Regions from separate parts of the Delftia sp. HK171 genome, predicted to be linked through region 1. Evidence: riboswitches for the same ligand, from Rfam matches in the RefSeq annotation. Region 1 holds a riboswitch; the other holds the start of a gene.
What was found. Region 1 has a riboswitch for cobalamin ahead of BO996_RS17210 (TonB-dependent receptor domain-containing protein). Riboswitches for the same ligand answer to the same signal wherever they lie in the genome.
Positions count from the first base shown of each region.

Region 2: it holds a riboswitch for cobalamin, as region 1 does, so the genes downstream of both, BO996_RS27335 (TonB-dependent receptor) here and BO996_RS17210 (TonB-dependent receptor domain-containing protein) in region 1, are expected to answer to the same signal.

Region 1 is NZ_CP018101.1:3,816,931-3,827,608, reverse strand. Features, by position in the region: gene BO996_RS17245 (TonB-dependent receptor domain-containing protein) at 1-827, shown strand, start outside; gene BO996_RS17240 (winged helix-turn-helix transcriptional regulator) at 916-1,365, opposite strand; gene BO996_RS17235 (MFS transporter) at 1,442-2,653, shown strand; gene BO996_RS17230 (AraC family transcriptional regulator) at 2,650-3,417, opposite strand; gene BO996_RS17225 (sulfite exporter TauE/SafE family protein) at 3,546-4,352, shown strand; gene BO996_RS17220 (helix-turn-helix transcriptional regulator) at 4,362-4,553, opposite strand; gene BO996_RS17215 (hypothetical protein) at 4,579-4,968, opposite strand; cobalamin riboswitch at 5,065-5,290, shown strand; gene BO996_RS17210 (TonB-dependent receptor domain-containing protein) at 5,361-7,283, shown strand; gene BO996_RS17205 (ABC transporter substrate-binding protein) at 7,288-8,238, shown strand; gene BO996_RS17200 (heavy metal-binding domain-containing protein) at 8,288-8,608, opposite strand; gene BO996_RS29185 (hypothetical protein) at 8,764-9,168, opposite strand; gene BO996_RS17195 (hypothetical protein) at 9,381-9,644, shown strand; gene BO996_RS17190 (GIY-YIG nuclease family protein) at 10,067-10,678, shown strand, end outside.
Region 2 is NZ_CP018101.1:6,117,745-6,128,422, forward strand. Features, by position in the region: gene BO996_RS27315 (LLM class flavin-dependent oxidoreductase) at 1-384, opposite strand, end outside; gene BO996_RS27320 (ABC transporter ATP-binding protein) at 389-1,153, opposite strand; gene BO996_RS27325 (FecCD family ABC transporter permease) at 1,150-2,172, opposite strand; gene BO996_RS27330 (ABC transporter substrate-binding protein) at 2,169-3,110, opposite strand; gene BO996_RS27335 (TonB-dependent receptor) at 3,121-5,361, opposite strand; cobalamin riboswitch at 5,491-5,771, opposite strand; gene BO996_RS27340 (CHAD domain-containing protein) at 5,810-6,691, opposite strand; gene BO996_RS27345 (YbaK/prolyl-tRNA synthetase associated domain-containing protein) at 6,761-7,252, opposite strand; gene BO996_RS27350 (helix-turn-helix transcriptional regulator) at 7,319-7,960, shown strand; gene BO996_RS27355 (threo-3-hydroxy-L-aspartate ammonia-lyase) at 8,005-8,967, shown strand; gene BO996_RS27360 (NUDIX hydrolase) at 8,993-9,727, opposite strand; gene BO996_RS27365 (SPFH domain-containing protein) at 9,815-10,678, shown strand, end outside.

The DNA.
Region 1 (10,678 bases):
ACCATCACCAGAAATACGGCAACAACTGGAGCCCGCGCGCCTACCTGGTCTACCACCCGGCCTCGGAGTGGACGGTTCGCGGCGGTATCTCGCGCGGCTTCCGTGCGCCCAACCTGAAGGAAAACTCGGCCAGCGCCGCCACGCAATCCGGGGGCAACGGCTGCCGCAGCCTGGCCGGCATGGGCTGGACCAACACCAGCGTCAACGCCGACGGCACGCGCGGCTGCTACATGGCCGGCAACCCCGACCTGCAGCCCGAGACCAGCACCAACTTCGAACTGGGCACGAGCTGGGACCGCAATGGCTGGGCGCTGGGTGCCACCTACTTCCACACCAACTTCAAGAACAAGATCGACTACCAGCCGCTGGGTTTCTACAACGGCTTCTGGTGGACCCGCATGGCCAACGCCCAGCGTGCGCGCACGCGCGGCCTGGAAGGCTTCGTGAACGTTCCCCTGGCCAAGGGCCTGACCTGGAACACCAACATCACCAAGATGTTCGAGTCCAAGAACCTGAGCACGGGCGCCTCGCTGCTGGCCGTACCCGAGCTGTCCATCTACTCGTCGCTGCAGTGGCAGATCCGCCAGGGCTGGTCCGCCATGTTCAGCGCCCGCCACGTGGGCAAGGAAGTCGTGACCACGGGCACGGCCACCACCTTCGCCAAGGCCTATACGACCTTTGACGTGTCCATGAACTACAACGTGACCGACACCCTGACCCTGCGCGCCGGCATCATCAACCTGGCCGACAAGGAAACCCGCACCATCGGCGCCAACTATGACAACGGCGGCCGCACCTACTTCGTGGGGATGACGGCGCGGTTCTGATGGCCCGTTGCCGGCCCTTGCGCTGACCCAGACAAAGCGCCCGTTGTGACGGGCGCTTTTTTCATGGCGAGGAAGCTTTGGACATCCATCAATCGATTTTCTGAACCACGGTCTGGCCCGGCAGCAAGGCCCGGCCATCCCCGCTGCGCGGCAGCATGGGCGCGACAGGCTGGCCGGTCTGGCGGTCCAGCAGCAGCGAATGCGCCTCGCCCGGCGCGAACAGATGGCCTTCGCCCCATTGCCGCAACGCCACGATCACCGGAAACAGCTCAAGGCCCTGGGCCGTGAGTACGTATTCCAGGTAGGCCGAGCCTTCTGCGGCGGGGCGGGTTTCGAGGATGCCGGCCTCTACCAGCCGGCGCAGCCGGTCGGCCAGGATATTGCGGGCCGCACCCAGGCTGCGCTGGAAATCGCCAAAGCGGCTGATGCCGTCAAAGGCATCGCGCACGATGAGCAGCGACCAGCGGTCGCCGATCACATCCAGGGAGCGGGCCACCGGACAGGGCTGCGGTGCGTCAGGACGGGTATCTTCTTTCATGGCGCTATTTTGGTTGCATTTCAAAACTGGTTCAACTAGCATCCAACCAGTTTTGTTTTGCAACTGAATTCACCCCATGAACGCCTTCCCAGCCTCGGACACGGTCCGCATGCCGCGCAGCCTGGTGCTGCTGTTCGCCGCTGCCAGCGGCCTGAGCGTGGCCAATGTCTACTACGCCCAGCCGCTGCTGGAGGCGCTGGCGGCCGACTTCGGCATCAGCCATGCGGCCGTGGGCGGCGTGGTCACCGCCACGCAGGCCGGCTGCGCGCTGGCACTGCTGCTTCTGGTGCCGCTGGGCGACCGGCTGGAGCGGCGGCGGCTCATGCTTTTGCAGTTGCTGGGCCTGGTGCTGGCCCTGGCGGCCGTCAGCACCGCGCGTTCGGCCGTTCTGCTGCTGGCGGGCATGCTGGCCGTGGGCCTGCTGGGCACGGCCATGACGCAGGGGCTGATCGCCTATGCGGCCAGCGCCAGCCAGGCGCATGAGCGCGGGCGCGTGGTGGGCGCAGCCCAGGGCGGGGTTTTCATCGGCCTGCTTTTGGCGCGCGTGTTTGCCGGCGCCGTGGGTGACCTGGCTGGCTGGCGTGGCGTCTATGCCTGCTCGGCCCTGCTGATGCTGGCCCTGGCCTGGCCCCTGTGGCGGCAACTGCCCCGGCTGGCGGTGCCCTTGCATGCACCCAGCTACACGCAGCTGCTCGCCTCCATGCTCCAGCTGCTGCGCCAGGACCGCATGCTGCGCACACGCGGCATGCTGGCCCTGCTGATGTTTGCCACCTTCAACATCTTCTGGAGCGCCCTGGTCCTGCCGCTGAGCGCACCGCCCTACAGCCTGTCGCTCACGGCCATCGGCGCCTTTGGCCTGGCCGGCGTGGTGGGCGCACTGGCCGCGGCCCGTGCCGGGCACTGGGCCGACCAGGGTTTCGCGCAGCGCACCAGCCTGGGCGCGCTGGTGATCCTGCTGCTGGCCTGGGCGCCGATTGCGCTGCTGGAGCAGTCGCTGTGGGCGCTGGTCGCCGGCATCGTGCTGCTGGACCTGGGCGGCCAGGCCCTGCATGTGACCAACCAGAGCCTGATCTTTCGCAGCAACCCGCAGGCCCACAGCCGGCTGGTGGGCCTGTACATGCTGTTCTATGCCGTGGGCAGCGGGCTTGGGGCGCTGATTTCCACCAATGCCTACGCGCGGTTTGGCTGGCACGGGGTCTGCGTGGCGGGGGCGGCGTTCAGCCTGGCGGCACTGGTGTTCTGGGCCATGACGCGGGAAACGGCTGCCCAGGCCAGCGCTCCCGCCTAGACCCGGCTCACCAGCTCCGAAGGCACCCGGCCCAGCGCCTTGCGGAACATGGTGGAAAACGCGCTGGGGCTGTCATAGCCCAAATCCAGCGCCACCTGCGTGACCGATGCGCCCGCAGACAGCCGGGACACCGCCGCCAGCAGGCAGGCCTGCTGGCGCCAGGCGCCAAAGGCCATGCCTGTGTGCTGCTGGAAAAACCGGCTGAAGGTGCGCAGGCTCTTGTTCAGCGCTTGCGCCCAGTCCTGCGGCGTGGCGCGGATGCTGGGCTGGGCCAGGAACTGCTTGCACAGAGCGGCCAGCTTTTCGTCGCGGGGAATGGGCGCGAACAGCGGCAGGCTGCGGGCCGAGGCCAGCTCATGCAGCACCAGCGTGACCAGGGCGCCGTCGCGGCCTGCTTCGTCGTACAGCGCCGGCAGGTCGGCGCAGGACAGCAGCAGCTGGTGCAGCAGCGGGGTGACGACCAGGGCCTCGCAATGCACACCCGGGCGGGGCGCAGCAGCCGGTTCGATGTACAGGCTGCGCGTGCTCACGCCCTGCATGCGCACGCTGTGCGGCTTGCTGGCCGGAATCCACACGCCGCTGTAGGGCGGGATGGTCCAGGCGCCGTCGTCGGTTTCCACTTCCATCAGCCCGCTCATCCCGTAGAGAAACTGGGCACGCCGGTGGCTGTGCGTGGGCAGCAGCGTGCCAGGCGTGTAATCGGTGCCGATGGCCAGCACATCGCGCGCCACGGCGTCCACGGAATGCAGCGGGATGTTGAGCATGGGAATGTCCGGAAAACAGCCAACAGGCTTTGGCAGGAATTCGAGGATTATTGACCTATCCGCGAAAGCAGGCCAAACCGCGGCATCCTAAGGTTCAGTCCTTGCTCGTTTTTTCCAAAGGACTGTCTGTGTTCCCTCTCCTGCTGCTGGCTTTCGGTGTGCTTGCCGGCGTGACCACCGTGCTCTTCGGCTTTGGCGGCGGCTTCGTGGCCGTTCCGCTGCTTTATGCGCTGCTGACCTCCATCCACGGCGCGGACTCCGCCGTTGGCCAGGCTGCCATGCACATTGCCGTGGCCACCTCCACCTGCGTGATGATTTTCGGCGCCTCCATGGCCACGCTGCGCCAGCACCGCGCGGGCGCCCTGCCCTGGGATCAGGTGCGACCGCTGGCCGGCTTCATCGCGGCCGGCGCCGTGGCGGGCGCGGCGGCCGCCACCTGGATCAGCGGGGAATGGGTTCGCTGGGCCTTCATCGCCTACCTGGCCCTGACCATCGCCGACGCGCTGCTGCGCCCGGGCTTCGTGCACGGCACCGCCGCTGGCATGCAGCCCATGGGCCGGCGGGCGGCGGCCACGGCGGGCCTGGCCATTGGTGCGATCGCGGCCTTCCTGGGCGTGGGCGGAAGCGTGATGACCGTGCCGCTGATGCGCCGACGCGGCGCCAGCATGGCGGCCGCCACGGCCATGGCCAGCCCGCTGTCCCTGCCCATGGCCGTGGCGGGCACCGCTGCCTACATGCTGGCATCGCAGGGCGCGGGGCTGGGCCCCTGGCATGTGGGCTATGTGGACCTGCAGGCCTTTGCGCTGCTGACGGCCGGATCGTGGACGGGCATCAGGCTGGCGGCACCGCTGATCGGCCGCATTCCCGATGCCCTGCATGCCAAGGCCTACCTGGCCCTGCTGGGCCTGGTGCTGCTGGTCATGATCGTGGCCTGAGCGCTGCGCTCAACCCTCCTGGAAGATCGCCTCGATCCGGGTCTCGAACACCCGGGCAATGGCGAATGCCAGCGGCAGGCTGGGGTCGTAGCGGCCTGTCTCGATCGCGTTCACGGTCTGGCGCGACACGCCCAGCAGGTCCGCCAGCGCAGCCTGGCTCCAGCCGCGCTGGGCGCGCAGTTCACGGATGGTGTTTTTCATGGGAGGGGCACTTTGGCGGAACAGCTCATCGGCTGCGCAGCCAGTGGGCCACCGAAGCCGCCACCCAGAGCGCACCCATCAAGGGCCACACCATGAACATGCTGAGCTTGGGAAAACCTGCCATTTCCAGGAATCCGTAGGTGAAGGTGATGCCGGCCGTGCCCGCCGCCGCAATCGCCAGCTGCTCCAGCATGGACTTGCGCAGGAACTCGTCGGTATCGCGCACCAGGCGCACGATGGCCCGCACGGCCAGCGCAAACGCCAGCATGGGGCTCAGCAGCAGGGCCGTGCGCAGGGCTCCGGCCTGCATGTCGGCGCTGAGCAAAAGCGCCCCCACAAGCAGCGCCATGTAGAGCAGCAGCGCAAATCCAAGTTCCTTGTGGTAGCGGCGGTTGGTGACCGTTGTTTGATTCATGGAAGTCTCTCGCAATGTGTAAAGGATGCTTGACATTGTGCGATGCCACCCGCGGGTATGTCAAGCAAGCTTTACATCGGTACTGAACGCCCCGCCGTACAATCGCCGCCGTTGGTGCCAGCAGCCCCAGGGGCTGCGGTTAAACGGGAAACATGGGGCGGCCAGATAAAGCCGCCCGCATGTACTGCCCCCGCAACAGTGAGTGAAACGCCGCGTGCATTGCACCGGCCCCCGCCAAACCCGTGCCACTGGGCGTACAGCCCGGGAAGGCCTTGGCGAGTGCGTCACCAGTCTGGATACCGGCCAACAGGCGGCCGGCCGCGCATGCAGCGCAGCCGGTCTTTGTGGTTTCCGTGCCGGCGGGGTCGCTGGCGCGCAACTGGCTCGCATCCATGCACACCCTCGCCCTCGCGCGCGCCCCTGGCGCCGCTCTTCGCTCGCCCTCGGCGTTTCCCGTACTGCGCACGTTGTCCGCCCTGGCTGCGGCCTCGCTGCTGGCCTGCCAGGCCCAAGCACAGGTACAACAGGTACAACAGGCACAACAGGCGCAGCGCGCACAGACCTCCCAGCTCGATACGGTGGTCGTCGCCGCCTCGCGCAGCGAACAGTCCCTGCGCACCGTCACGGCCGACATGACCGTGATCGACGCCGAGACCATTGCCCGCAGCGGCGCCACGGGCGTGGCCGACCTGCTGGTGCAGGTGCCGGGCGTGCAGATCAACCGCAATGGCGGGCCGGGCCAGGTCACCTCGGTCTACCTGCGCGGCACCAGCAACCAGCACACTGCCGTGTTCATTGACGGCGTGCGCTACAGCTCGCAGGAGCTGCAGGGCGGCGCGGTCTGGTCCACCCTGCCGCTGGCGCAGATTGACCGCATCGAGGTGCTGCGCGGCCCGGCCGCCGCCATCTATGGCTCAGACGCCATGGGCGGCGTGATCCAGATCTTCACCAAGCGGGCGGACGGCCAGACCCGCGCCTATGCCGAGGCCGGCATAGGCAACCAGGGCACCAGCAAGCTGGCCACGGGATTTCAAGGCGGGGCCAACGGCTTCACCTATGGGCTGAACCTGGCGGACGAGCGCAGCGACGGCTTCGACGTCTACCCCGGCAACACCTTCTCGCCCAACCCGGACAAGGATGGCTACAGCAACACCTCGCTGGGCCTGAACGCGGGCTACAAAACGGGCATCCACCAGATCGATGCCAGCCTGCTGCACAGCCGCCTGCGCACCCACTACGACCAGAGCCCGCCGCCTTTCGACGACTACGACGTGGTCAAGAACACCACCGGCAGCCTGCGCTGGCAGGCCGGCTGGAACGCCATCTACAAAAGCGTGGTCCAGGTCTCCCATACCGACAGCCAAAGCGACCGCCACACCCAGTCGCCCGAAAGCGCCAAGGGCCGCTCCACCAACTACCTGCTGCAGAACCTGTTCACGCTGGGCCAGCACCGTTTCAACATCGACCTGGAGCGCCGCGAGGACAAGCTGGACACGCAATACGCCTGGACGCAGAACACCGACAGCCGGCGCGTGCAGAACTCCCTGTCGGCCGGCTGGCGCCTGACGGAGGGCCGCCACCAGTTCGACGCCAACCTGCGCCACGACCAGGTGCGCGACCAGCAGAACAAGACCACGGGCGGCCTGGGCTACGGCCTGCAGATCGACGAGCGCTGGCGCTGGGTGGCATCGGCCGGCACGGCCTTCAGAACCCCCACGCTGTACGAGCGCTTCACGGGCCAGGCGGCGGCCGACCTCAAGCCCGAAAGCAGCACCAACGTGGAAACGGGCCTGCACTATGCGGCCGGTGCCAACCGCCTCTCGGCCGTGGTCTACCGCAACAAGTTCAAGAACCTCATCACCTACGACTGGAACAGCGCCCTTCCCTGCAACTGCTACCGCAACTGGCAGAGCGTGGAGATCACCGGCCTGACGCTGGCGGGCAGCACGCGCCTGGGCAGCGCCAACCTGGGCGCCTCGCTGGACTTCATGAACCCCGAGAACCTGGAGACCGGCAAGCTGCTGCCCTACCGCTCCAAGCGCATGCTCAAGCTCAACGCCGACACCCTGGCGGCCGGCTGGACGCTGGGCGGCGAAGCGCAGCTGTACAGCGGCCGTTACGCCGACGAGGCGAACACCTTCAAGCTGGGCGGATACGGCGTGGTCAACCTCTACGCCCAGCGCCAGCTGACCAGGCAATGGACGCTGTTGGCCCGCGTCAACAACATCGCCGACCGCGACTACGCCCCCACGCGCGGCTATGCCAACGCAGGCCGCACCGTGTTCGTCAGCGTGCGCTGGACACCTCTGCCCTGACCCCATGCATCTGCTTCTGCACCTGCTTCTGCGCCTGCCCCGCATCCTGCTGCTGACCGCCGCCCTGGCCTGCGTAGGCGGCACGGGCAACGCCTTTGCGCAAAAGGCGGCGGATGCGGGAACGGGCGGGGCAACCACCGCCTACACCGTCACCGACATGCGCGGCCGTCAGGTGCGCCTGGAGCGGGTGCCGCAGCGCATCGTCTCGCTGCTGCCCTCGCTGACCGAATCGCTGTGCGCGCTGGACGCCTGCGAGCGCATCGTGGGCGTGGACGAGTTCTCCAACCACCCGGCGCGTGTGGCCGCCCTGCCCAAGCTGGGCCACACCTTTGCCCCGCTGGTCGAGGCCACCGTGCGGCTCAGGCCCGACGTGGTGCTGATGGCGTATTCCGCACCCGTCATCGCACAGCTGGAGCGCTTCGGCATTCCCGTGCTGGCACTGGACGCCAACGACATGGCGCAGCTGGAGCAGGTGCTGCACAAGCTCGACCAGCTGCTGCAGGTGCAGCGCGCCAACGCCCTGCTGGCGCGCATGCAGGCCGAGGTGGACCAGCAGGCCAAGGCGCTGGCTGCGCACGCGCCCGCCGGGCAGAAGGTGTATTTCGAAGTGGACGCCACGCCTTATGCGGCGGGGCCGGACTCCTTCATAGGCCAGCTGCTGCAGCGCCTGGGCGCGCGCAACGTGCTGCCGCCCAACCTGGGACCCTTTCCGCGAATCACGCCCGAATACGTGCTGCGCCAGCAGCCAGAACTCATCATCCACACGCCGCAGACGCCATCGGCCAGCTTTGCCACCCGCCCCGGCTGGAGCCACATGCCCGCCGTGCGCTCCGGCCGCATCTGCGCGCTGGACCTGGTCGAGACGGACGTGGTCTCCCGACCCGGCCCGCGCCTGGGCGAGGCAGCGCGGGCGCTGGCCCGATGCATTGAGATGCGGGGCGCAGCGCCGCGTTGACTTCCCTTGCCTGATTGACCTGCTTGGTCTGCTTGGCTGATGGCCCTGCCTACTCCAGCACCACGGCCGTGCCGCTGGCAGACACCATCAACATGCCGTTGCCCTGGCCCAGCACTTCGTAATCCAGGTCCACCCCCACCACGGCATTCGCGCCCAATTCCTGGGCGCGTTCCTCCAGCTCCTTGAGCGCAATCTCGCGCGCCCGCTGCAACTCGCGCTCATAGGTGGCTGACCGCCCGCCCACGATGTCGCGCAGCCCGGCAAACAAATCCTTGAACACATTGGCGCCCAAAATTGCCTCGCCCGCGACCACGCCGCAGTAGCGTGTGATTCGGCGGCCTTCGATCTGGGGGGTGGTGGTGATGATCATTGAAGCTCCTGGGTGTTGGTGATGGGAGTGCCGAGCTTTCGCCACTCGGCCGGACTAGCTGTGAACCGTCAAGCGATTGTTTGGAGATTTGATCCTAGACACGGAGCGACTTGGCCGCTACTGCGGTGCAGTCTGTGCCACTTGTAATGATGCTGTCAGCTCGCCAGGGCATTGGTCCGCTCAGCCGAGTTCTGGCACGTCCACCCATCGGACTTGCCTACTATCGCTGCCCGCGTCTGTTCAAGCCCCATCACCACCCGCCCTCTTGCCTTTCCGGATTTGATCGCCACCGGCAGCCGGCTCAACCAATGCCCGTTTGGCCCCAGCGACGTGACGCGCAGGTTGGACAACTGGCGCGATGTGGGCAAGGGTTTCATGGAAAGTACACGAATGCACTCATCGAGCTGAGCCGCAGAGGAAAAACGCAGTACATGCGCCCCGAACTCCACACAGAGAACGGCAAAGCCCTTGTGGGGAATGTGAGCAGGTGCCGAGGGCAGGTAACGGCTGGCGCGGCACCAGAGCCCAACCTCTTGCTCGGCATGCACCCAGTAGGCCATGGGTTCGGAACGCCAGTCCTCAACGAATTCGATCCAATGGCGGGGCACTGGCACAGGCCATCTCCTTCAGAGGTATTCAAGAGGCGGATTGTGTCGCAAAGTATGGCGAGATTTGCCTTGATGCCCGCCATCACGCCGGGCCGTAGATGGCCCCAGTACGTACATTCATGGTTCCGGCACACAGTCGCCAGTATTCATGGCAGGACCATCCCATGCACACCAATGAGTCAAAAATCCTGGCGAAAGCCGTATACGAGATCCGTCTTCTCCTGAGCGGATATCTGGGAAGCAACGTGGATGCGGATCCGAGGGTACGGATCGCAGCGCACCTGGCCTATGCCCTGCACAACGATGCATTGGCCGTGCTGGAGGGAAATGGCTTCAGCGCCGACGAAGCGCTGAAGCGGGTGGCGGCCGTGGACTCTCTTCTAGGAGTCGAAGTGGGGAGCGAATTCGTTCGCAACTTGGAAGCTTAGGACTGCTTCGCCAGGCCGATGCAACACGGGGTATCCATGCCGAGCAGCGCGCGCGATCACGGAGAAGAACAGGACGCGCTTTGTGAGCCAAGCATGTATCGGTCTTTGATCAGGCACGCGGCTCTGCGTTGATCATTTTTCTGCGGCAAGCCGGAACCGAATTGGCCTTCGCGACACGATAAGCTCTTGCGCCCAACGGCGATCCCATCGCGCCAGATGTGAAGCTATGAATGCGACCCTCCGCACTGCGCGCCACCCGCAGCTTTCAGTGGCAACGCCTGCAAATACCGTGCCCACCAACTTCCAAAGGTCCTCGCTTTCCGCCACAGCCCAAAGAACGTGCTTAAGCCCGTCCACATGGCTTCGCCCTGAGAGGCCAGCCGTGCTATTTTGCTCGGCATCGCTGCAGATCAATTCCACCCATGAACCTCCCAGCCACTCAGCTTTACCAACTGCTTGCTTTTCATTCGCTTGACCCCGCCGCCCAACAGGTCACGCTCATGCGCCACACGGCAGGAGACTATCCGGTACAACGCTATGTGGGGACACGTGCTTTGACGCTCTATCAGTCTCGGCAAGACCACAAGCATCCAGTCGGCTCGTTGGTGATTGGCTTCTTTGGGCACCGGCCAGGCCATGCGTTGCTGCTCGGTATCTGGCGGGTGAAGGAGGTCATGCCTGCAATGCAAGCCATTGATGCAGGACGCTTGCAGGGAAGTTTCGATCTGCATGACGAGCGAGCAGGCCACTGGTATCACGAGCTGGACGAAATCGATGTGATGTCGGATCTGCGGCTCAAACTGGAGATCCGTTGGGGCGAGCCCGCCGTGAGTTGGCGCCGGGTCCTTCGCCAGGAAAACAACTATCCCATTGCGCTATCCCCCGTGCCTCCGGTGCCCTTCAGGGCCCTGAGCAGCACCAGCCTGATCATGGCGGAACTGAGGCTTGCAATGCAGGATGTGGCTTGGCAGCAGGCACTTGGCAATGTCTGCGGCATCTATCTGATAACGGATGAATTCACAGGCCACCAATAT
Region 2 (10,678 bases), 2.3 Mb from region 1:
GGACTGCTCGAAGCGCTCGCGCGTGCTGTCCGCATCGATCTGCAGGGCGCGCAGCGCGGCCGGCTCCGTGCCCCGGCCCACGCCCACGTCGATGCGGCCGGCGCTTTGCAGGTCCAGCTGGGCAATCTCCTCGGCCAGCATCAGCGGATGGTGCAGCGGCAGCACCAGCACCGAGGTGCCCACGCGCAGCCGCTCGGTGCGCGCCAGCACGGCGGCGGCCAGCAGCAGGGGCGAGGGATAGGGCCAGGCGGTATCGGGCACGCGGAATTCGTTGAACCACACGCCCTGGAAACCCAGGCGCTCGGCGCGCTCGAACAGCGCCAGGAATTCACGGTGCCCGCCGCGCGTGGCGTCGCGCGTCCAGCCGGCCAGATCGATGCGCATGGGTTCAGTTCTCCTGTTTCAGCCGCGCGCGCAGCAAGGTTTGCGGAGGTGCGTCGATGCGCTCGAAATCCACGCCGAAGACGGCATCCAGCCCCGGCGCATGCAGCAGCTCGGCAGGGGCCCCATCGAGCGCAATGCGCCCCTGGTCCAGCACGATGACGCGCCCGAAGTGCGCCAGCGCCAGGTCCAGGTCATGCATGACCACCAGCACCAGCCGCTCTCGCCCGCGCTGCGCCAGCGCCTGCACCAGGGCCAGGCGGTGGCGCACGTCCAGCGCGGCGCCGGGCTCGTCGGCCAGCAGCACGGGCGGGTCGGTGGCCAGCACGGTGGCCAGCAGGGCACGCGCCTGCTCGCCGCCCGACAGCGTGGACCAGCGCCTGCGCGCGAAATCCTGCAGCCCGGCGCCTGCAATGGCCGCCTCGACATCACCCCGGCCCGCCAGCCGCATGTGCATGAGCTCGGCCAGCGTCAGGTCCCAGTGCGGCGCAAAGCGCTGGGGCATGTAGCCCACGCGGCGCGCGCGCTCGGCCACGGGCAGGGTTGCAATGTCTTGCCCGTCCAGCAGCACGCTGCCGGATGCGGGCGCCTGCAGCCCCGCCAGCAGGGACAGCAGGCTGGACTTGCCCGCGCCATTGGGCCCCACCAGGGCCACGGCGCCGCAGGCGGGCAGCTGCAGCGAGACGGCGTCCAGCACGCTGCGGCCACGGTGGCGCAGCGTGAGGGACCGGGCCTGCAGGCGCGGTGTGGCGCAAGGGATGGCACCGTTCATGCGGACCTCAGCCTGCGCGCCAGCAGCACGATGAAGAAGGGCCCGCCCGCCACGGCCGTGACCAGGCCCAGCGGGATCTCGGCCGGCGGCAGCACGCTGCGCGCAATCGCATCGGCCAGCGTGACGATGATGGCGCCCGTGAGCGCCGACGCCGGCAGGGCCGCGCGGTGCAGCGGTCCCGCCATCCAGCGCGCGATGTGCGGCGCAGCCAGGCCCACGAAGGCCACCAGCCCGCCATAGGCCACGGCCACGGCCACCACCAGCGAGCCGGCCAGCACGGCCAGCGGCGTGAAGCGCGCCACGTCCAGGCCGAAGCCCTGGGCCGCATCGGCACCCAGGCCCAGCAGGTCCAGCCCGCGCGCCAGCGCCATGGCCCCGGCCAGGCAAGCCAGGGAGGCGCCCGCCAGCAGGCCCAGCCCGCTCCAGGACGGCGTCTGTATGCCGCCCAGCACCCAGCTGAGCACCACCTGCAGGCTCACGGTTTCATCGGACAGCGCCAGCATCAGGAACGAGCGCAGCGCGCCCAGCACGGCCGCCAGCGCCACGCCGGCCAGCAGCATGCCGGCCGCATCGGTGGCACCGGCCACGCGCGAGACGGCCAGCACCAGCATGGTCGAGCCCCAGGCGCCCGCAAAGGCCAGCACGGGCAGCGTCCAGGCCTGGGGCAGGCCGAACAATAGATGCATGGGAACCAGCAGGGCGACAGTCGCCCCCAGCGCCGCGCCGCCCGAGGCGCCCAGCAGATAGGGCTCGGCCAGCGGATTGCGGAACACGCCCTGGAAGATGGCGCCCGACAGGCCCAGCAGCGCGCCCACCAGGGCGGCTGCCAGCACGCGCGGCACGCGCCACTGCAGCAGCAGCCGGCTGCGCAGGCTGTCCTCGCCGCCCAGCGCGGCCAGCAGGTCGGCCGGGCTGGCCCACTGGTGGCCCGCGCAGGCGGCGATCAGCAGGCTGGCCAGCAGCAGCAGGACCGCACCGGCCCAGGGGCGCCACGCGGGTGTCCGTGAAAGGGAATTCATGCGGCCTCCCCGGCCCAGGCCGCAGGGTGCAGCCAGCGCGAGAGCTTTTCCACGCCGCCGAAGGTGCGCGGCCCGGGAATCAGGAACTCGGCACGCGCCACCGTGGTGGCCCGGCCGCCGCGCACGGCACGCAGGTCGCGCCAGCCGCGCTGGCCGATCAGGTCCTGCATGGCCTCCTGCGTGCCTGCGAACAGCAGCACGTCGGGGTCGGCGGCCAGCACGGCTTCGGGCGAGACCTGGGGCACGGTGCCCAGGCCGTCCAGCGCGAACGCGGCGCCCGCGCGCACCATGGCCTCGCCGGTATAGGTGCCAGGGCGTGCCGCCAGCAGCATGCCGTTGCCCAGCCGGCCCGTGACCATGAGCGCGCGCGGCCGGGGCTGGCCGGCCACCAGCCGGTCCACGCGCAGCAGCCGCGCCTCCTGCGCCAGGGCCAGCGCCTGGCCGCGCGCCTGCACGCCCGTGGCGCGGGCCACCAGGCGCAGGTTGTCCATCACCTCGGCCAGCGAGCGGCTGAGCAGCACCATCACTGGCACGCCGATGCGCTCCATGGGATCGACCAGCTGGTGCGCCGCCTGGCGCGCGGGCGTGACGATGACCAGGTCCGGCTGGCGCGCCACCACGGCGTCCACCGAGAACCCCAGCCGCCCGCCCACCTTGGGAATGCGCTCCACGCCCGGTGGAAAGCGCGTGAAATCCTCCACGCCCACCACGCGGTCCAGCAGGCCCAGCGCGGCCACCAGCTCGGTGTTGGAGGCAAAGATGGAGACGATGCGCTGCGGCGGCGCGGCAATCTCCACGCGCCGGCCCAGCGCATCCTGCAGCACCACCGGACCGCCTGCAGCGACGGTGTCGGCCCAGGCCGCGGGCAGGCCGCAGGCCAGGGCCGCCGCCGCGCCCTGGCGCAACAACTGGCGGCGCGTGGTGCTGGATTGCCTCATGCCATGGTCCTCAAAACTCTGCTTGCAGGCCGACCATGAGTTCGCGCCCGGCCATCGACGTTCCGCAGCCGCCGTTCTGGTACGCCGGGTTGGCGATGCAGGGCGCACGGTCCAGCGCGATGAAGATGGGATGGCGGTTCAGGTCGAACAGGTTGTTGACGGCCGCGAACAGCTTGACGCCCGGCGACACGCGGTAGTCGGCACGCAGGTTCCAGATGGTGAAGGCGCCCTTGCGGTGGATGAAGGTGCTGCTGGGCTCGCCCTGCGGGATGAGCAGCGCCTCTTCCGTGTCGTACCACATGGGACCGCGCAGCAGCGTGGACAGCTGCAGGCTCCAGTCGCCCTGCAGCCGCCCGCTGCCCTGGCCGTAGCGCACGCCGGCCGAGGCCTCGTAGCGGTACATGCGCTGCACCTTGTCGGTATTGGCCGAGGCTGGCGATCCCTTGTCGCGCATGCTGAAGTGGTAGTAGCCGCCAGCCCAGGCCTTGAGCTGGTGGCCCGTCAGGTTCAGCGCCCGCGCCAGGTCCATGTCGGCCTGCATTTCCAGGCCGCGCGCCACGATGTCGGCCGCGTTGTTGGCGTAGTCCGAGGTGTTGGTCGTGGCCCCGCGCGAGACGGTGATGATGCGGTCGCTGATGGTGTTCTGGAACAGGGCCGCATCCACGCGCCAGCCGGGCTGCTGCAGCGCGGCGCCGACCTCGATCTGGCGGCTGGTCTCGGGCTTGAGGTTGGGGTTGCCGAAGGTGCGGCCACCGCCGACGGCCGTGAAGTCCGAGGCCAGCTCCGTGGCCGTGGGCGCGCGGAACCCCGTGGAGGCCGCAGCGCGCAGCGTGAGCCGGTCCGTGGCCTTCCAGGTGGCGCCGGCCGACCAGGTGTGGTTGTCGTAGTCGCGCGTGCTGGCCTGGGCCAGGGCGAGGTTGGGCGTCTCGTCGAAACGCGTCGTGCCCCAGGTCTTGCGCAGGCCGGCGCGCAGGGTCAGGCGGTCGTCGAACAGGGTCTGCGCGTCCTCGAAGTACAGCGCGTGCACCTGCTCGGTCTGGTTGTTGTCGTAGGGCGCAACTTGGCCCGCCGGGCCGCCGGGCATGGCGACGCGCAGGCGGTCGGAGCGCAGCTTGCTGCGCTCCCAGTCAAAGCCCATCAGCAGGTCATTGGTCTGGCTGACACGCAGGCGCGGCTGAAAGCGCAGGCCCGTGGCGTCCAGCTGGCGGTGGTTGTAGTCGCGCGCCGTGCCGGGCACGGCGCTGTTGCCCGAGCGGATCACGGGAGAGGCCCAGTTGAACTCATCGGTATCGACCAGGCTGTAGAGGTGGGTCGTCCAGCTCAGGCGCTGGCCGGGCAGTGCGCCCTCGTAGGTCAGGTCCAGCGAGCGGTTGCTGCGGTTGTCGCGGCTGTAGATGTTGGCGCCAGATCCGCGAAAGCCCGCGTTGTAGATGCCGTCCGTGCGCAGCTGCAGCTCCACGCGGTGCAGTTCGTGCAGCTGCCAGCCCAGGGCGCCGCTGGCGCCGCGCCGCTTCCAGCCCGTGTTCTCCATGCGCGTGCCGCCGTCGCCCGACTCGTAGTCGCCGCGCCCGCCTGCGCTCACGCCGAAGTACCAGTCGAAGCGGTCATTGGCGCCGGCCGTCTGCGCATCGGTGCGCCACAGGTCCCATGAACCGGCCTGGACCTGGGCGCGCGTGCCGGGCGCGGTAGCCCCGGTTTTCATGATGATGTTGACCACCCCGCCCATGGCCTGGCTGCCGTAGATCACCGAGGACGGGCCGCGCACGATCTCGATGCGCTCCACATCCGAGGGGCTGAGCTTGGACAGGTTGGCCGTGCCCGCGCGCCGGCCGTTGACCAGCACCAGCACCTGGCTGCGGAAGTCGCGCCCCTGGCCGTCGGTGGAGGCACCGCGCAGGTTCATCGAGGTCTGGGCCGCCGTCCATTCGCTGAGAAAGCCCACGGCGTTCTCGGCCAGCAGGTCGGTGACCGAGCGCGCGCTGGAGCGCTCTATGGCCTCGCGGTCGATGGTCTGCGTGGTGCCCGCGATGCGGCTGCGCGCCTCGGGCCGCGCCGTGGCGGTCACGAAGACGGCGTCCAGCGCATCGTCGGCGGAGTCCGTGGAGCGGCCCGAAGCCGGCTCCTGCGCGGCGCCGGCCGCTGCAGCGCAGCTGGCCAGCAGGACGGCGGCTGCTACGGGCCGCAGGCTGGAGACAAGAGGGAGAACAGAGAGAAGGCCGGAGGAATCGGCGGCCGAAGAAGCGAAGCGCATGCGTTGAACCCAACTGCCCCACTCACCCGTGGGGCCTATCGTCTGAACCACGCCGCACAGCGCGCACGCCGGAGCCGGCCACGGCAGCGCAGGCTGGGGCCGGACCGGACAGGCGCACTCCCGCGGCGTCCGAAAGCAATGCAGAAGGCCGGTATCCGGGCTTGCGGAACGCTGCGGCGCGCAGGGTGGGCGCGCTGCGGCAGGCATCCCCGCCTTCCCATGCCCGAGAAGGACACAGTGGCTTGCGGCGCGTGGTTTGGGGCGCGTCCGCGTGGGGAGTTGTATTCCGCTGACCGTTGCGGGGGCAGCGCAGGCATTGCGAGCGGCCACCTCGATGGCATCGCGCACCTGCTTCCCGTTGAACCCCTGGCCGGTGAACGGCATGGGGCACCTTCAGCAACAGCGCACCGCCACGGCCCAGGGGCTGCGGCGGTGCGCCAGCGGCGGATTATCGCCCAGCCCAGAAGCCCGGCACCCGGGCCAGCGCCCGCAGCGCGCGGCGGCTGCTGCGCGCGCTGGTGGCCAGGCGGGCCTGCAGGTAGCCGGCGGCAAACCAGGCGCGCGGATCCGTGCCGGCCTCGTCACGAAAATGCGCGGCCGCCACGGCCATGTCGTTGTGCAGGCCCAGCGCGTCCTGGGCGGGCACCAGCGCCTCGGCAAAGCGCCGGCCCTTTTTGCCGGGCCACATTCCGGGCGCGAATTCCCGGGCAAAGTCCGCCAGGTAGCGCAGGCGCTTGAGCCGCTTGCGCACGCGGTGCTGCTGCGCCAGCGGCAGGCGGTCGAAGTGCAGGCCATCGCGCAGCACCTGGCGGTGCAGGCGCGCCAGCCGCCGTGCCAGGTACTTGCGCGTGCCTGCGGCGGACAAATCGGCAAAACGGGCCGATGGCTCTCCCTGCGGTGCCTGCGCCAGCGCCTGGATCTCGGCCAGCGCGTGCAGGAATGGCGGCTCGCGCACGGCAGCGGCTGCATCCGCCTGCACGGCCGCCGGCGCCTGCCAGTCGCACAGGGGCGCATGGGCGGCCTGCAGCAGCGGGCGCACCACATCGGCCAGCGTATCGGCATCGCGCAGCGTGCCCAGCTGCGCAAAGGCCTGGGCCAGGGGTTCATCCCATTCGGCGCGCATGCCGGGCGCCAGCCCTGCGCACTCACGCAGCACGGTGCGCAGGCGCCGCAGGGCCACGCGCAGCTGGTGGATGGTCTCGGCATCGCTGCCACCGCCCTCCAAGACCGCCAGATGCGACTGCACCTGGGCCAGGGCAGCAGCCAGCGCCGCACGCACAAAGCCGGCCGCATCGGGCCGGTCAGGGTGCTGCTTCGCAGGGGTGGACATGGTCAGGCAAGGAGATGTGGACGTTGCCGACGATTGTGGGTGCAGCCCCGCGCCAGGGTCAATCCATGGTCAATCGGCGCCCTCCCCGCTCAGGCTGTGCAGCGCGGGCCGGGCAATGCGCACATAGTCGGCCGAGTCCAGCACGATGGAGCGGTCCAGCCGGCCCGCGTTGAAGGCGATCTCGCCAAAGCGCTCGACCAGGGCCGGGTCCACCACCAGGCGCACCTGCGGGTTGAAGGAGAACGGCGGCACCGATCCCATCACGCAGCCCGTGGCGGCCTGGGCCTCCTCGGGCGAGGCCAGCGTGGCCTTGCGCACGCCCACGGCCTGGGCCAGGCGCTTGAAGTCCAGCTTGCGGTCGCCGGGCAGCACGGCCAGGAACAGCTGGGGATCGCCCGCACCGGCCGCATCGCGGCTCTTGCAGAGCATGGCCTTGGCGCCCTGGCCGGGGGCGGTGCCCCGGATTTCGGCGACGAGGTCAGAGCGGCCTTCGGCCGGATGTTCCAGCACGCGAAAACGCGCGCCCTGGGATTGCAGCAGGTCTACGAGGGTGTCGAACATGGTGGAAAGCGCAGAGAAGTCGTCTGGATTTTGACATTTTGTCCAATTCAAAACAAAATGTCCAATATGACCCAACGAACCCCTGAACAGCGCCAGCTTCTGGACCAGTTGGCCCAGATCGCCGAAGGCCTGGGCCAGACCTTTGCCCCGTTCTGCGAGGTGGTGGTGCATGACCTGCTCGACCCGTCCCATGCGGTGCTGGCCATCCACAACAACCTGTCGGGCCGCGAGGTGGGCCAGGGCGCGACGGAGCTGGGCCTGGCCCGCATCCTGGACCCCGGCTACGAGCAGGTCATCGCCAACTACCCCAACCAGTTCGCCGATGGCCGCCAGGCCAAGAGCACGTCCATCGGCATCCGCGACTCCGAGGGCCGCTACATCGCCGCCCTGTGCATGAATGTGGACCTGACGATGTTCCAGGGCTTCCAGGGCATGCTCAACCGCTTTGCTGCCGTCAGCGGCGACACCCCCGCGCGCGAAATGCTGGACCCCACGGGCGCCGGCGCAGGCGCCGACACGGTGCGTGCCCGCATCGACCAGTTCGCGGCCCGCCTGGCGACCACGCCGCGCGCCCTCAAGCCCGAGGAGCGCCGTGCCCTGGTCCGCGAACTCAAGGGCGCCGGCCTGCTCGATGTGCGCCGCTCCATGGAGACCATTGCCGCCCACCTGGGCGTGTCGCGCGCCACGGTCTACAGCTACGCCAAATAGCTCCCGGCACCCCGCCGGTCTGCAACCCCTTCTCTCCCGTACCGATGACAAGCCTTCCCACCTATGACGACGTGGCCGCAGCGGCCCAACGCATCCAGGGCCATGCCCACCGCACGCCCGTGCTCACCTCGCGCACGCTGGACGATGCGCTGGGCGCCCGTGTCTTCCTGAAGTGCGAGAACCTGCAGCGCATGGGCGCCTTCAAGTTCCGCGGTGCTTTCAACGCCCTGTCTCGCTTCAGCGCCGCGCAGCGCAAGGCCGGCGTAGTGGCCTTTTCCTCGGGCAACCACGCCCAGGCCATCGCCCTGGCAGCGCGGCTGCTGGAGATTCCCGCCACCATCGTCATGCCGCATGACGCGCCCGCCGCCAAGGTGGCGGCCACCAAGGCCTATGGCGGCCAGGTGGTGGTCTACGACCGCTATACCGAAGACCGCGAGCAGATCGGCCGCGACCTGGCCGAGCGCCACGGCCTGACCCTGATCCCGCCCTACGACCACGCCGACGTGCTGGCCGGCCAGGGCACGGCCGCCAAGGAACTGTTCGAGGAAACCGGCCCGCTGGACGCCCTCTTCGTGCCGCTGGGCGGCGGCGGCCTGCTGTCAGGCACCGCGCTGTCAACGCGCGCGCTCAGCCCCGAGTGCGCGCTCTACGGCGTGGAACCAGAGGCCGGCAACGACGGCCAGCAGTCGCTGCGCGCGGGCCGCATCGTCCACATCGAAACGCCCAAGACCATTGCCGACGGCGCCCAGACCCAGCACCTGGGCGGCATCACCTTCCCCATCATCCAGCGCGACGTGACCGACATCCTCACCGCCAGCGATGCCGAGCTGGTCGACGCCATGGGCTTCCTGGCCACGCGCATGAAGCTCGTGGTCGAGCCCACCGGCTGCCTGGGCCTGGCCGCCGCGCGCCAGAAAGGCGAAGAGCTGCACGGACGGCGCGTGGGCATCATCCTCAGCGGCGGCAATGTGGACATGCAGCGCTTTTGCAGCCTGCTTGGCGCCTGATCCTGGTCCTGATCGAAGGCCGCCCTCACCCGCGCGGGCTGAAGGTGCGCGGAAACACCACGGGCGCGCTGCGGTCGGCCAGGCGGTAGCCCATGGCGGGGCGGCGTGACGTGCCTTCCACCTGGCCAGCCTCCACCAGAAAGCCGGCCGCCATCATGCGCGTGCGAAAACCGCTCTTGTCCACGGGGCGGCCCAGCACCACTTCGTAGGCCTGCTGCAGCTGCGGCAGCGTAAAGGGCTCGGGCAGCAGAAAGGCCGGCAGCGAGGTGTATTCCACCTTGCCCCGCAGCCGCTCCACCGCTGCGCGCAGGATCTCGCCGTGGTCGAAGGCCAGCGCAGGCGCGCGCAGCAGTTCATCGACGGCAAACCACGACACATCGGCCGCATTCGCGCCCTTGGCCAGGATCAGGTCGTGTCCCGGGATCAGCGCGAAATACACATGCGTGGCCGACCAGCCACGCGGGTCGCGCGCCGCGCCGCCCCAGCTTCCCAGCTGCTCCAGGTAGGGGCTGTCCACACCCGTCTTGTCCAGCAGCTTGCGCCGCGCGCAGGCCAGCAGGTCCGCGTCCTGGCGCACATCCACAAAGCCGCCGGGCAGCGCCCACAGCCCCGGGAAGGGCTCGCTGCCCGCCGTGGGGCGCTGCACCAGCAGCACCTGCAGGGCATCGTCTGCCACCGTGAAGATGACCACGTCCACCGTGGTGAACGGGCGCGGGAAGTCCAGCGCGCCCTGCGGGGATGGGGAATTTTTTTCAGCCATGGGATGGATTGTGCTTGACGTGCCGGATTTTAAGTTGCACTATGCAACCCATATAAGTTGCACAGAGCAACTTAAAGGAGAAGCACCATGTTCGGCATCCGTTTCATCAAGTCCCAACCCACGGTCCACCTCATGCAGTTCCGCGCCGGCAAGGTGGTGCGCGAGGGCGCGGGCCAGTCCTTCTTCTACTACGCGCCCACCACCACCCTGGTCGCGGTGCCCGTGGGCAGCCAGGACTGCCACTTCATGCTGGAGCTGGTGACGGCCGACTTCCAGAGCGTCACCGTGCAGGGCCAGGTCACCTACCGCATCAGCACACCGCGCCAGACCGCCACGCTGATGGACTTCTCCCTGGCGCGCGATGGCCAGAAATACCTGTCCGAAGACCCGCAGCGCCTGGGCGACCGCGTGACCATGCAGGCCGAGGTCATCATCCAGCAGGCCGTGCAGGCGCTGGAGCTCAAGCAGGCGCTGCGCTCCTCGGCGCTCATTGCGCGCACGGCCCAGCAGGAGCTGGCCGCCCAGCCCGAGATCGAGGCGCTGGGGCTGGAAATCCTGGGCGTCTCGGTCATGGCCGTCAAACCCACGCCCGACATCGCCCGCGCCCTGGAGGCGGAGGCGCGCGAATCCAACCTCAAGGCCGCGGACGACGCCGTTTATGCCCGCCGCATGGCTGCCGTGGAAAACGAGCGCGCCATCCGCCAGAACGAGCTCGATACCGACGTGGCCGTGGAAAAGAAAAAGCGCCAGATCCGCGAGGCCCAGCTGGAAGCCAAGGCTGCCCAGATGCGCAAGGAAAACGAGCTGCGCGCCGAACAGATGTCCGCCGACGTGGCGCTGGAGACCAGCCGCCGCGACTTCGTCGAAGGCCAGGCCGCCAACAGCCGCACCCTGGCCGAGGCCGAGGCCTACCGCGTGGGCGCCGTCATGCAGGCCCTGGAAAAGGCCGAC